4 regions of the Streptomyces sp. NPDC042371 genome follow, and region 2 is predicted to be linked to each of the others. Evidence: riboswitches for the same ligand, from Rfam matches in the RefSeq annotation. Region 2 holds a riboswitch; each other region holds the start of a gene.
What was found. A riboswitch is a leader RNA that binds a small molecule or an ion and turns the genes downstream of it on or off. The one in region 2 is predicted to bind cobalamin.
Positions count from the first base shown of each region.

Region 1 (3,199 bases), on a different contig from region 2:
AGCGGGCGGCGCGCGCTATGCCCATGTTCACGATGTCGGTGCGCCGCAGGTTGATCTCGGCGGGGCTGCCCGCGCCCTCGCAGATCACGGCGTCGTAGGTGGACCGGAGCTCCTCCAGGCAGCCCACGACGGTGTCGAGCAGCGCCGCCTGGCGCCCTCCGTGGTAGCCGCGCGCGCTCATCTCGCCGACCGGCTTGCCCATCAGGACGACCTGACTGGAGCGGTCGCCGCCCGGCTTGAGCAGTACGGGGTTCATCAGCGCGGTCGGCTCGACGCGGGCGGCCTGTGCCTGCATGGCCTGCGCCCGCCCGATCTCGGCGCCTTCGCGGGTGACGAAGGAGTTGAGGGACATGTTCTGCGCCTTGAAGGGCGCGACGGAGACGCCCTTGCGGGTCAGCCACCGGCAGATGCCCGCGGTGACGACGCTCTTCCCGGCGTCGGAGGTGGTTCCGGCGACGAGCAGTCCACCGCTCACGAGGCTCTCCCTGACTTACTGGATCTGCTGGACCTGCCGGACGTCAGCCGGGCGGCGGCCGCGACGCCGAGGGCCAGCAGGCCCACGCGCCGGGAGAGCTTCACCGCCCGCTCGATGTCCGCCACGCGCACGTCGTGCCCGTCCGCGTTGAGCACGGGCCGGTGCTCGACCCGTCCCGCGTACGAGAGGGTCCCCCCGAGGCGTACGCCCAAAGCCCCCGCGAAGGCGGCTTCGACGGGCCCCGCGTTGGGGCTCGGGTGTTTCGCGGCATCGGAACGCCATGCCCGCACCGCCCCCGAGGGCGAGTCCCCCGCGAGCACGGCCAGCGCGGCGGTGAGCCGCGCCCCGGGCCAGCCGAAGACGTCGTCGAGCCGCGCCGAGGCCCATCCGTAGCGCCGGTAGCGCGCGGACTTGTGCCCGACCATCGCGTCGAGGGTGTTCACGGCACGGAAGGCGACGAGTCCCGGCACCCCGCCGACGGCGCCCCACACGAGCGCTCCCACCACGGCGTCGGAGGTGTTCTCCGCGACGGACTCCACGACGGCCCGCGCGATTCCGTCGGCGTCCAGCGCCTGCGGGTCCCGCCCGCACAGATGGGGCAGCCGCTCCCTGGCGACCTCGATGTCACCGGCCTCCAGCGCCCCGCCGACGGCCCGCGCCTCGCGCCCGAGCGAGGTCCCGCCGAGCACGGCCCAGGTCGCGGCGGCGGTCAGCGCGACGGATGTGGCGGGGGAGCGGCGTACGAGAGAAGCGGCGAGCGCGGCGGCACCCGCCGCGCCCCCGGCGCAGACCAGGATGTGCAGCGCGCCCCACCCGCGGTGGTCCCGCCACAGCACCCGCTCGACGGCGCCCGCCGCCCGCCCGAACGCGGCGACCGGGTGGCCCCGGCGGGGATCGCCGAGCAGCAGGTCACCGAGGAATCCGGTGGCGGCGCCGTACGCGAAGTCGCGATCGGCACTCATGGGCTCAGCCCGCCGTCGTGCTGAGGAGAGGACTCGTACTCAGGGAGGGAACCGGCACCGGGCGGCCGCGCATGGCGATATGTCCTCACTCAGGGTGTCCGCGCCCTGGTTCGACGTGATCGGTGGCGAGAGTTCCTGGCTCACGGGGAGGGTTCTCCCCGGTGACAGTGGCGGGACCGCGCCGGATTCGCACCGGCTTCCTCTTCTGCCGCCGTAGTTGGCCCCGGCAGTCCACCACGGTCCCCGAACGCCCGTCAACTCGCCGTTGACCTGCGGCGGGAGAGTGTGTTGGGGCCCACACGGGGGTCCTCACACACGGGTGGGGCGCGGAGCGTTCCATACGCTCCGCGCCCCACCCGGGAACGCTGCCGTCAGGCGACGATCAGATAGATCCCGTACGCCACGGCCGCCGCGCACAGCGCGAAGCAGGCGTACGCGCCGGTGCGCGCCATGGTCGCCTGGCCGCCCGTGGAGGCGGCCGCCTTGTCCTGCTGGGAGAGGCCGACGATGCCGAGCGTGAACAGGCCCACCAGGGCCACCGTCACCGCGAGGCTGACTCCGAAGACGGAGCCGAGAGCTGCCCAGTCGATGCTCATGCTGATCTGTCCTTACACCGTCGCGGGCCGGGCGGGGTCCGCCATGGCGCCGGTCGTGGTCGTGGTCGGGGCCGTGACTCCGGCCTTGACGGACTCGTCCGCGACGGTCGAGGCGGCCAGGGTGCCCGTGGGGGGCGGCGTGACGGCGGCGATCGCGGTGGTCACGACGCCCGCGGGCTCGGCGCCCGTGGTGTCGTCGGCCGCGCGGATCTCGTCGTCGGTGACGTTGGTGTGGTCGACGGCGTTGCGCCGCGAGAGCACCCAGATCACGGCCGAGCCGCCGACGAGCAGCGCGGCGGTGACCGCGATGCCCCAGGGGCCCTGCTTGGTGAGGAACTCGGCGCCCGCGCCGACCAGACCGGCGGCCGGCAGGGTCAGGCCCCACGCGACGAACATCCGGGTCGCGGTCGACCAGCGGACGACGCCGCCCTTGCGGCCGAGGCCCGCGCCCATCACGGCGCCGGAGCAGACCTGGGTGGTGGAGAGCGAGAAGCCGATGTGCGAGGAGGCGAGGATCGCCGTCGCGGCGCTGGTCTGGGCGGCGAAGCCCTGCTGCGGCGCGAGGTCGGTCAGGCCCTTGCCCATCGTGCGGATGATGCGCCAGCCGCCGAGGTAGGTGCCGAGCGCGATGGCGATACCGGCCGACACGATGACCCACATCGGGGGGTTGGCACCGGGGTTCAGGACGCCGCCCGTGATGAGGGCGAGCGTGATGATGCCCATGGTCTTCTGCGCGTCGTTCGTGCCGTGGGCCAGCGAGACGAGACCGGCGGAGGCGATCTGACCCGCGCGGTAGCCCTTGGCGGTGGACTTCTGGTCCGTGTTGCGGCCGATGCGGTACGTCAGGCGCGTGGCCAGCGTCGCGGCGATGCCCGCCACGAGCGGGGCCGCGACGGCCGGGATCAGGATCTTGGTGACGACGGTGCCGCCGTTGATCGACGACCAGCCCATCGACATGACCGCGGCGCCGATGAGGCCGCCGAAGAGTGCGTGGGAGGAGCTGGAGGGCAGGCCCACCAGCCAGGTCAGGAGATTCCAGAGAATCGCGCCGACGAGCGCGGCGAAGATGACCTCTGTCTTGAGGCCGTCCTCATTGACGATGCCGCCGGAGATCGTCTTGGCGACTTCCACCGAGAGGAAGGCACCGACGAGGTTCAGCACGGCGG
Region 1 is NZ_JBWKAP010000018.1:15,046-18,244, reverse strand. Features, by position in the region: gene AC068B_RS36500 (cobyric acid synthase) at 1-475, opposite strand, end outside; gene AC068B_RS36495 (cobalamin biosynthesis protein) at 472-1,437, opposite strand; cobalamin riboswitch at 1,548-1,688, opposite strand; gene AC068B_RS36490 (hypothetical protein) at 1,809-2,033, opposite strand; gene AC068B_RS36485 (inorganic phosphate transporter) at 2,046-3,199, opposite strand, start outside.
Region 1: another riboswitch for cobalamin. It lies ahead of AC068B_RS36495 (cobalamin biosynthesis protein); the one in region 2 lies ahead of AC068B_RS23520 (CoA-acylating methylmalonate-semialdehyde dehydrogenase).

Region 2 (3,199 bases):
CGGCGAAGTCGAGCGTCACCTCGGCCAGTGCGAGCTGGTCCTTGGTGAGGGCCGTGGCCATCGTGGTCATCGCCGTCATCCCATCGTCGGGATGGTGAAGTTCGCGCCTTCCCTGGCTCCGGAGGGCCAGCGCGAGGTGACGGTCTTGGTGCGGGTGTAGAAGCGGACGGCGTCGGGGCCGTGCTGGTTCAGGTCGCCGAAGCCGGACCGCTTCCAGCCGCCGAAGGTGTGGTACGCCACCGGGACGGGGATCGGCACGTTGACGCCGACCATGCCGGCGCCGACGCGGCGCGTGAAGTCGCGGGCGGTGTCGCCGTCCCTGGTGAAGATCGCGACGCCGTTGCCGTAGGGGTGTTCGCTGGGCAGGCGCAGGGCCGCCTCGTAGTCCGCGGCGCGGGCCACGCACAGCACCGGGCCGAAGATCTCCTCGCGGTAGATCCGCATGCGCGGCGAGACGCGGTCGAAGAGGGTGGCTCCGGCGAAGAAGCCGTTCTCGTGTCCGGGCAGGGTGAAGTCGCGTCCGTCCACGACGAGTTCGGCGCCTTCGTTGACGCCGATGTCCACGTAGCGGCGGACCCGGTCGAGGGCGTCCCGGCTCACCAGCGGCCCGAAGTCGGCCTCCGGATCGTCGGACCGCCCGATGCGCAGCTCGGCGACGCGTTCCTTGAGCCGGGTGACGAGCGCGTCGGCGGTCTCCTCGCCGACGGGGACGGCGACCGCGATGGCCATGCAGCGCTCCCCCGCCGAGCCGTACCCGGCGCCGATGAGGGCGTCCACGGCCTGGTCGAGGTCGGCGTCCGGCATCACGATCATGTGGTTCTTGGCGCCGCCGAAGCACTGGGCGCGCTTGCCGTGCGCGGCGGCGGTGGCGTAGATGTGCGCGGCGATCTGGGTGGACCCGACGAAGCCGAGCGCCTGGACGCGCGGGTCCTCCAGGAGGGTGTCCACCGCTTCCTTGCCGCCGTTGACGACGTTCAGGACACCGGGCGGCAGGCCCGCCTCCAGGAACAGCTCGGCGAGCCGGAGCGGCACGGAGGGCGCGCGTTCGGACGGCTTGAGGATGAAGGAGTTGCCGCAGGCCAGCGCGGGAGCCGCCTTCCACAGCGGGATCATCGCGGGGAAGTTGAACGGGGTGATGCCCGCGGTGACGCCGAGCGGCACCCGCAGGGAGTGCACGTCGATGCCGGTGCCTGCGTTGTCGGTGAACTCCCCCTTCTGCAGGTGCGGGATGCCCGCGGCGAACTCCACTACCTCAAGGCCGCGTTGCAGGTCACCGTGGGCGTCGGCGACGGTCTTCCCGTGCTCGCCGGAGAGCGTCCGCGCCAGCGACTCCCGCTCCCCTTCGACGAGTTGCAGGAAGCGCAGCATCACGCGAGCGCGCCGCTGCGGATTCCACTCGCCCCATTCACGCTGGGCGGACTCGGCGTCGGCGATCGCCGCGGCCGTCTCCGCCCGCCCGGCCAGCGGCACCTGCGCTTGTACGGAGCCGGAGTTGGGGTCGTACACGTCGGCGAAGAGCCCCGACGTCCCGGGGACGTGCTTGCCGCCGATGAAATGTGTCAGTTCACGGACCATGAGAGCCTGCTCTCGTCAGGTGAGTCCGGGGATGGCACGGCAGGCCGACGGCGCCACCGGGTGAGGTGGGCGGGCGGTTCTGTCGTGGGACGCGAAGGCCTAAGAGCCGTCGTGGAGTCGAGCGCCGACCGGGGCCGTCGCTCGCTTCGCCGGTTCACCTGGGTCGTGGGTACGGACCGGTGCCATGCGTGTCTGCTCCATCCTCGTGGACAACACGGAACACCCCACGGCCGGTATCCTGACTCCCGGATCAGCGCGCGTTCTCCCGCCTTCCCGACGGAACTTCTCCGTCAGTGGCGTATCGCTCGGCGAGAACGCACTCCCCGGTCACAGTGGCGGGACCGCGCCGGATTCACACCGGCTTCCCTGCACCGCGGGCTCTGGTCACGAAGATATAGTTGGACGTCCTAGTAAGTCCACCCCCACCTTTCGGCGACGGCGGCGGTTTCGTCGCGCGGGCGGCCTACGCGGCGGTCACTGACCGTCCTTCAGCTTGATGATCTTCCCGTTCTCGTCGAGCGTGTGATCGCTCCAGTACGTGTCCCACTTGTCCCCGACGTGCTCGGGGACCTTCCCCTCCGGGTAGCGGGCGTAGCCCTTCGGCGGCTCTTCCCCGTCGGGCTGGCACGCGGACCCACTGCTGCCCACCTGCAGAACGGGATACTCGCCGCCGCCGCAGATCGCGTCCTCCATGGAACAGCCGGTCAGCGCCGCGGCCGCCGCCGCGCCCGCCAGCGCGAGCCCCACGAGGGACCGCGCCGACCGCCTACCGGAGACACGGGACGCCGGGCGAACTCGGATGCTGCTGCGCACAGTCCTCTTCCTCTCATCGACCTGTGCGTCCAGCTTGCGCGAGCGGTGGGGTGCGGATCATGAGTACGAGTACTCAGACGGCCTGTGCGCCCTACTTGATCACGCCCGTTGGACACCCCGATGACGTAGTGGTCGATGAGCTGGTCACCGAGGTCTGGGCGCGCGGCCGCGCCTCACTGACGCGGGTCGGTTCGTTGCCCTCGGGGAGTTCCTCGTCGCTCGGATGACGGTCCGTAGAGTGCGGCGATCCCGGCGGCGCGGTCGTGCAGGGAGGTACGCAGCCACTGCGGGGCCAGGACTTCCGCGAGCGTGGAGAGCTGCCAGAGGGCCCAGGTGGCGTGCCGGGCATCCTGGAAGACCACGCTCAGCCGCAACCGGCCGTCCGCTTCGGCCCCTTCGGCTTCTTCATCTCCTTCGTCGAAGACCGCCAGCGCGGTGCCCACCAGGTCCTTCCGTCCCGCCGGGTCCACCCGTACCCGCACGGTGACTTGGTCGTCGCCACCGTTCCGGAACCGTGTGTTGCGCTCCTGCCAGGCCCGGTCCAGGTCGACCGTGGCCGGTCGCTGCGCGGGTTCGCCGAGCGCCTCGGCGCCCAGCACCCGGGACAGCCGGTAGGTGCGGTCGGCACCGGCGCGCGTGGCCAGCAAGTAGCCCTGGTTGCGGACGGTGACCAGGCCGATCGGGTCCACCGTGCGCCATTCCGGGGGCCGCCCCGGAGGCGCGTAGTGGATGCGCAGCTTCTGTCCGGCGAAGACCGCGCGCCGGACCTCCGCCACGGTCGCGTCGGGCACCTCCTCGGCGTCCACGCGAC
Region 2 is NZ_JBWKAP010000007.1:402,784-405,982, forward strand. Features, by position in the region: gene AC068B_RS23515 (acyl-CoA dehydrogenase family protein) at 1-70, opposite strand, end outside; gene AC068B_RS23520 (CoA-acylating methylmalonate-semialdehyde dehydrogenase) at 76-1,575, opposite strand; cobalamin riboswitch at 1,787-1,966, opposite strand; gene AC068B_RS23525 (SCO0607 family lipoprotein) at 2,050-2,388, opposite strand; gene AC068B_RS23530 (helix-turn-helix transcriptional regulator) at 2,562-3,199, opposite strand, start outside.

Region 3 (3,199 bases), on a different contig from region 2:
CGGACGGAAGGGGTAACGCAGCCTCCAGACAGTCGACTTGGGCGACTATTGGAACTAGTTCTAGTTATAGTGGTGGCCCCCGGCGAGGGGACCGGCGACGAGAGACGAGGCCCTCATGACCCCTCAGGTGACGGACCCGCCGGTGATCGAGCACGGCGGCGGCGTCTGGAGCATCAAGGTCCCGATCCCCGACAACCCCCTCGGCTTCACCCTCGTCCACCTCCTGGACACCGACGCGGGACCGGTCCTCGTCGACACCGGCTGGGACGACCCGGCGTCCTGGGACACCCTCACCGCCGGGCTCGCCACCTGCGGCGTCGCGGTCGCCGACGTGCACGGCGTCGTCATCACGCACCACCACCCCGACCACCACGGCCTCTCCGGCAAGGTCAGGGACGCCTCAGGGGCGTGGCTCGCCATGCACGACGCGGACGCGTCCGTGGTCCGCCGCACCCGCTCGAACCCGCCGGACCGCTGGTACGCGTACCTGGTGGACAAGCTCACCGCCGCGGGCGCGCCCGCCGACCACCTCGCCCCGCTGATCCTGGCCCGCGACGAGGGCCGCCCCCGCAAGCTTCCCGGCCTCGCCCCCGCCCTCCCCGACCGCTCCATCACCCCCGGCGAGCTCCTCGCCCTGCCCGGCCGCCGCCTGCGCGCGATCTGGACCCCCGGCCACACGCCCGGCCACGTCTGCCTCCACCTGGAGGAGGACCATCCGGCGGGCCTGCGCGGCAACGGCCGCCTCTTCTCCGGCGACCACCTGCTGCCCGGCATCACCCCGCACATCGGCCTGTACGAGGACCCCGAGTCGGAGACCGTCACCGACCCCCTCGGGGACTACCTGGACTCCCTGGAGCGCGTCGGCCGCCTCGACCCCGCGGAGGTCCTGCCCGCCCACCAGCGCACGTTCACCGACGCGCCCGCCCGCGTCCACGAGCTCCTGACCCACCACGAGGAGCGCCTGACCGGACTCCTCACCCTGCTCGCCGAGCCCCTCACCCCCTGGCAGATCGCCGAGCGCATGGAGTGGAACCGCCCCTGGGCCGAGATCCCCTACGGCTCGCGCACCATCGCCGTCTCGGAGGCCGAGGCCCATGTGCGGCGCCTGGTCAAGCTGGGGCGCGCGGAGGCCGTGCCGGGCAGCGACCCGGTCACCTTCGTGGCGGTGTGACCCGGAAGGCGCGCGGACCGGCCGGTAGAGTGAGCGCGTCGTCCTCACGTCCGCCAAGGGGGAAGCCGGTGCGAATCCGGCGCTGACCCGCAGCCGTGTGCCACTGAGCGTGGCGAGCCGGAATGCCCGGCGCGGAACGTGACCGGCTCGCTTCATCGGGACCCCCGATGAGCGGCACCGTCGAGGTATACGGAGCCGGAGCCGCCCGGTAGCCGTGCTCGCACGGTCCGTGCCGCCCCGCTCCCCGCAGGGAGAGGCAACCCGCCCCATCATGAACGTTCGTCGCAGCGCAGCGGTCCTGGCCGCCGCCGTCGCCGTGTTCGGCTCGGCCGCGGCACCGGCCGCCTTCGCGGACGACGCGAAGCCGTCGCCCTCGGCCGCGCTCCCCTCGGGCCTCTACGGCAAGACCGACCCCAAGTTCGACGGCGTCTTCCGCCAGTCGTACGCCCTGCTCGCCCAGGACACCGAGGGCGTCGTGCCCGCCACGAAGGCGGTGGACTGGCTCACCGGCCAGCAGTGCGCGAGCGGCGGCTTCGCGGCGTACCGCGCGGACGCCACCGAGCCCTGCAACTCCAAGACGGCGGTCGACAGCAACTCCACCGCCGCCGCCGTGCAGGCCCTCGCCGCGCTCGGCAAGCAGGACAAGACGGTCAAGAAGAGCGTCGACTGGCTGAAGTCCGTACAGAACAAGGACGGCGGCTGGGGCTACAACCCGGGGCTGCCCAGCGACGCGAACTCCACCGGCATCGTGGTCGGCGCGCTCGTCGCGGCGGGCCAGAACCCGGCGGCGATGAAGTCCCAGGACGGCAAGTCCGCCTACGACGCGCTGCCGAAGCTCGCCATGGACTGCGACAAGGACGGCGGCGCGTTCGGTCTCGCCGACGCCAAGTCCGGCAAGCTCTCGCCGAACGCCGACGCCACCGCGGCCGGTGTCCTCGGCAGCCTCGGCAAGGGCCTCGTCGTCTCCGCGCCCAAGAAGTCCGAGACCGCCGCGCCCAAGTGCGCGAAGCCGGACACCGCCGCGCAGGCCGCGGGCAACGGCGTGGGCTATCTGCTCGACACCCTCGGCAAGACCGACGACCACCTGATGTCGTCGATGCCGGGCTCCACGGACCAGCCGGACTTCGGCAACACGGCCGACTCCGTGCTCGCCCTCGCCGCCGCCGGACAGAGCGAGCGGGCCAAGGCGTCCGCCGACTGGCTCGCGAAGAACTCCGCGGACTGGGCGAAGCAGTCGGGCCCCGCCGCCTACTCCCAGCTGATCTTCGCCGCGCACGCGGCAGGCATGGACCCGCGCGACTTCGGCGGCGCCGACCTCGTCAAGCAGCTGAACGCCACGGGCCCGGCCCCGGAGACCGCCTCGAAGTCCCCGTCCGCTTCGGACGCGGACGAGAAGGACGACGACGGCGGCGTCAGCGTCTGGTGGATCATCGGCGTCGGCATGGTCGCGGGCATCGGCATCGGCTTCCTGTACAGCGGCAACCGCAAGAAGAAGCAGCCGTGACGCGGGGCCGTGTGCGGCGCGGCCGCCCGGCAGCCGTGGCGTTCCTCGCCGCGCTGCTGAGTGTCCTCGCCGCCGCGCCCGCCCAGGCCGCCGGTTACCGCTACTGGTCGTTCTGGGAGCGGGACGGCGAGCAGTGGACGTACGCCACCCAGGGGCCGGGCACCGCGACCCCCGACGACGGCGACGTGCAGGGCTTCCGCTTCTCGGTCTCCGACGACTCGAAGGACTCCGCGAAGCCCCGCGGCCCCGCCGACTTCGCGGACCTCTGCAAGGACACCCCGGCGAAGGACGGCCGCAAGCGCGTCGGCCTCGTCGTCGACTTCGGCACGGCGGGCGACGCCCCCGGCGGCGAGCGGCCGCCGAAGCCGCGCACCGCCTGCGCGCAGGTCGCCGAGGACGCCACCAGCGCGGAGGCCCTCGCCGCCGTCGCCAAGCCGCTGCGCTACGACAACAAGGCGCTGCTGTGCGCCATCGAGGACTACCCGAAGTCGGGCTGCGGCGAGCAGGTCTCCGGCGACGGGGAC
Region 3 is NZ_JBWKAP010000001.1:420,747-423,945, forward strand. Features, by position in the region: gene AC068B_RS01880 (MBL fold metallo-hydrolase) at 116-1,171, shown strand; cobalamin riboswitch at 1,196-1,319, shown strand; gene AC068B_RS01885 (prenyltransferase/squalene oxidase repeat-containing protein) at 1,443-2,675, shown strand; gene AC068B_RS01890 (SCO2322 family protein) at 2,672-3,199, shown strand, end outside.
Region 3: another riboswitch for cobalamin. It lies ahead of AC068B_RS01885 (prenyltransferase/squalene oxidase repeat-containing protein); the one in region 2 lies ahead of AC068B_RS23520 (CoA-acylating methylmalonate-semialdehyde dehydrogenase).

Region 4 (3,199 bases), on a different contig from region 2:
TCGCGTTCGCGGTGCTCGCCGCGTACACCTACTCGTCGGGTCTGCGCGCGCCCGCGCTGATCGCGTTCGTGAAGGACGGTCTGATCTATCTCGTCATCGCCGTCGCGATCATCTACATCCCGATCAAGCTCGGCGGCTTCGACGAGATCTTCCAGGCCGCGAACGAGAAGTTCTCAGCGGCGAACGACGCGGCGGGCAAGCCCGTCGCGGGTCTCGCACCGGGCGAGACGGGGCAGTGGACCTACGCCACGCTCGCGCTCGGCTCCGCGCTCGCGCTGTTCATGTACCCGCACTCGATCACGGCGACGCTCTCCTCCAAGAGCCGCAACGTGATCCGCCGCAACACCACGATCCTGCCGCTCTACTCGCTGATGCTGGGCCTGCTCGCGCTGCTCGGCTTCATGGCGATCGCGGCCGGGGTCAAGGTCGAGAACGGGCAGCTGGCGATCCCGCAACTGTTCGAGAACATGTTCCCCGACTGGTTCACCGGCGTCGCCTTCGCCGCCATCGGCATCGGCGCGCTCGTGCCCGCGGCGATCATGTCGATCGCGGCCGCGAACCTCTTCACGCGGAACATCTACAAGGACTTCCTCAAGCCGGACGCGACACCCGCACAGGAGTTCAAGGTCTCCAAGCTGGTCTCGCTCCTGGTGAAGGTGGGCGCGCTCGCCTTCGTCCTCACCATGGACAAGACGGTAGCGATCAACTTCCAGCTGCTCGGCGGCATCTGGATCCTGCAGACGATGCCCGCCCTGGTCGGCGGCCTGTTCACGCGGTGGTTCCACCGCTGGGCGCTGCTTGCGGGCTGGGCGGTCGGCATGGTCTACGGCACGGTCGCCGCGTACGGCGTCGCGTCGCCCACGCAGAAGCACTTCGGCGGCTCGTCCGACGAGATCCCCGGCATCGGCGAGATCGGCTACATCGGCCTCACCGCGTTCGTCCTGAACGTGGTCGTGACCGTGGTCCTCACCTTCGCCCTGAAGGCGCTGAAGGCCCCCGACGGCGTCGACGAGACGTCTCCGGAGGACTACACGGCGGACGCCGGTGACGCCGGTGTCATGGAGGAACTGCCGAAGGCGACAGCGGGCTCCGGCCACTGAGCCGACCGCTGCCGCACGTCTGCCGTACGTCTGCCGCACGTCTGCCGCACGGCACAGCGTACGACGAAGGGCCGCCGGGAAACCGGCGGCCCTTCGTCGTACAGCTCTGCGATCCGACACAAGATGTGGGCCTGCTTCAGTAAGCCAACACAAGATGTATGCTCGTGCTCGCTGTCGCCGCAGGGGAATCCGGTGCAAGTCCGGAACTGTCCCGCAACGGTAGACGTGTACGCATTTGTCGTACGCGGAGTCCGAAGACCTGCCGGCAGTGCACCCGTGTCGACCGACCCGGGTGCCGACCGTCCGGGCCTCGTGGAATGGGCCGGTGGACGCGGTACGCCGCCCTGCCCGGGTGCGCCCGTGTGTGCCATCCCCTCCCCCAGGCCCAGAGCCGAGCGAGGGAGAGCTCCACGTGACCATCGCGCCTGCCGAACCTGCGTCAGCGCTGTCACCGCAGCCCATCGACAGCACCGAGGGTACCGACGCGCCAGGGACCGCGCTGCTGCGCACCCTGACCGACCTCACCGCCGACCTTCCCGACGCCGATCCCGGCCGGGTCGCCGCCGCGGCGCTGCGCGGCCGTTCGGCCAGGGCCGACGAGGCGGAGCTCCGGACGCTCGCGACCGAGGCGGCCGCGGGGCTCATCTCCGAGGACCCCACGTACTCGAAGCTCGCGGCCAGGCTGCTCACCCTCTCCATCGCCGCCGAGGCCGCCTCCCAGGGCGTGCGCTCCTTCACCGAGTCGATCGTCGTCGGCCACCGCGAGGGCCTGATCGCCGACCGCACCGCCGACTTCGTGGGCGCCCACGCGGCCCGGCTCGACGCGCTCGTGGACACCGCGCTCGCCGACGGCGCCGACTTCCGCTTCGGCTACTTCGGCCTGCGCACCCTGCACAGCCGCTACCTGCTGCGCCACCCGATCACCCGCCAGGTCATCGAGACCCCGCAGCACTTCATGCTGCGCGTGGCGGCCGGTCTTGCGGAGGACGAGAGCGCCCGCGCCCTCGACGAAGTCGCCGCGCTGTACGGCCTGATGAGCCGACTGGACTACCTGCCGTCCTCGCCGACGCTCTTCAACTCCGGCACCCGCCACCCGCAGATGTCGTCCTGCTACCTCCTCGACTCACCGCTGGACGAGCTCGACTCCATCTACGACCGCTACCACCAGGTCGCGCGGCTCTCCAAGCACGCGGGCGGCATCGGGCTCTCCTACTCCCGCATCCGTTCCCGCGGCTCCCTCATCCGCGGCACGAACGGGCACTCCAACGGCATCGTGCCGTTCCTGAAGACCCTGGACGCCTCCGTCGCCGCCGTGAACCAGGGCGGTCGGCGCAAGGGCGCGGCCGCCGTCTACCTGGAGACCTGGCACTCCGACATCGAGGAGTTCCTGGAGCTGCGCGACAACACCGGTGAGGACGCGCGCCGCACGCACAACCTCAACCTCGCGCACTGGATCCCCGACGAGTTCATGCGCCGCGTCGCCACCGACCAGGAGTGGTCGCTGTTCTCACCGGCCGACGTGCCCGAGCTCGTCGACCTGTGGGGCGAGGAGTTCGACGCCGCCTACCGCAAGGCCGAGGCCGCCGGGCTCGCCAAGAAGACCATGTCGGCCCGGGACCTCTACGGCCGCATGATGCGCACCCTCGCGCAGACCGGCAACGGCTGGATGACCTTCAAGGACGCGGCCAACCGCACCGCCAACCAGACGGCGGAGCCCGGCCACACCGTGCACTCCTCCAACCTCTGCACGGAGATCCTGGAGGTGACGGACGACGGGGAGACCGCCGTCTGCAACCTCGGCTCGGTGAACCTCGGCGCCTTCGTCGACCCGGCCACGCAGGACATCGACTGGGAGCGGCTCGACGAGACCGTCCGCACCGCGGTGACCTTCCTCGACCGCGTCGTCGACATCAACTTCTACCCGACCGAGCAGGCCGGGCGCTCCAACGCCAAGTGGCGCCCCGTGGGCCTCGGCGCGATGGGCCTCCAGGACGTCTTCTTCCAGCTGAAGCTGGCCTTCGACTCCCCCGAGGCGCGCGCCCTGTCCACCCGCATCGCCGAGCGCATCATGCTCGCCTCCTACGAGGCGTCCGCGGACC
Region 4 is NZ_JBWKAP010000002.1:167,711-170,909, forward strand. Features, by position in the region: gene mctP (monocarboxylate uptake permease MctP) at 1-1,100, shown strand, start outside; cobalamin riboswitch at 1,259-1,381, shown strand; gene AC068B_RS06445 (ribonucleoside-diphosphate reductase subunit alpha) at 1,513-3,199, shown strand, end outside.
Region 4: another riboswitch for cobalamin. It lies ahead of AC068B_RS06445 (ribonucleoside-diphosphate reductase subunit alpha); the one in region 2 lies ahead of AC068B_RS23520 (CoA-acylating methylmalonate-semialdehyde dehydrogenase).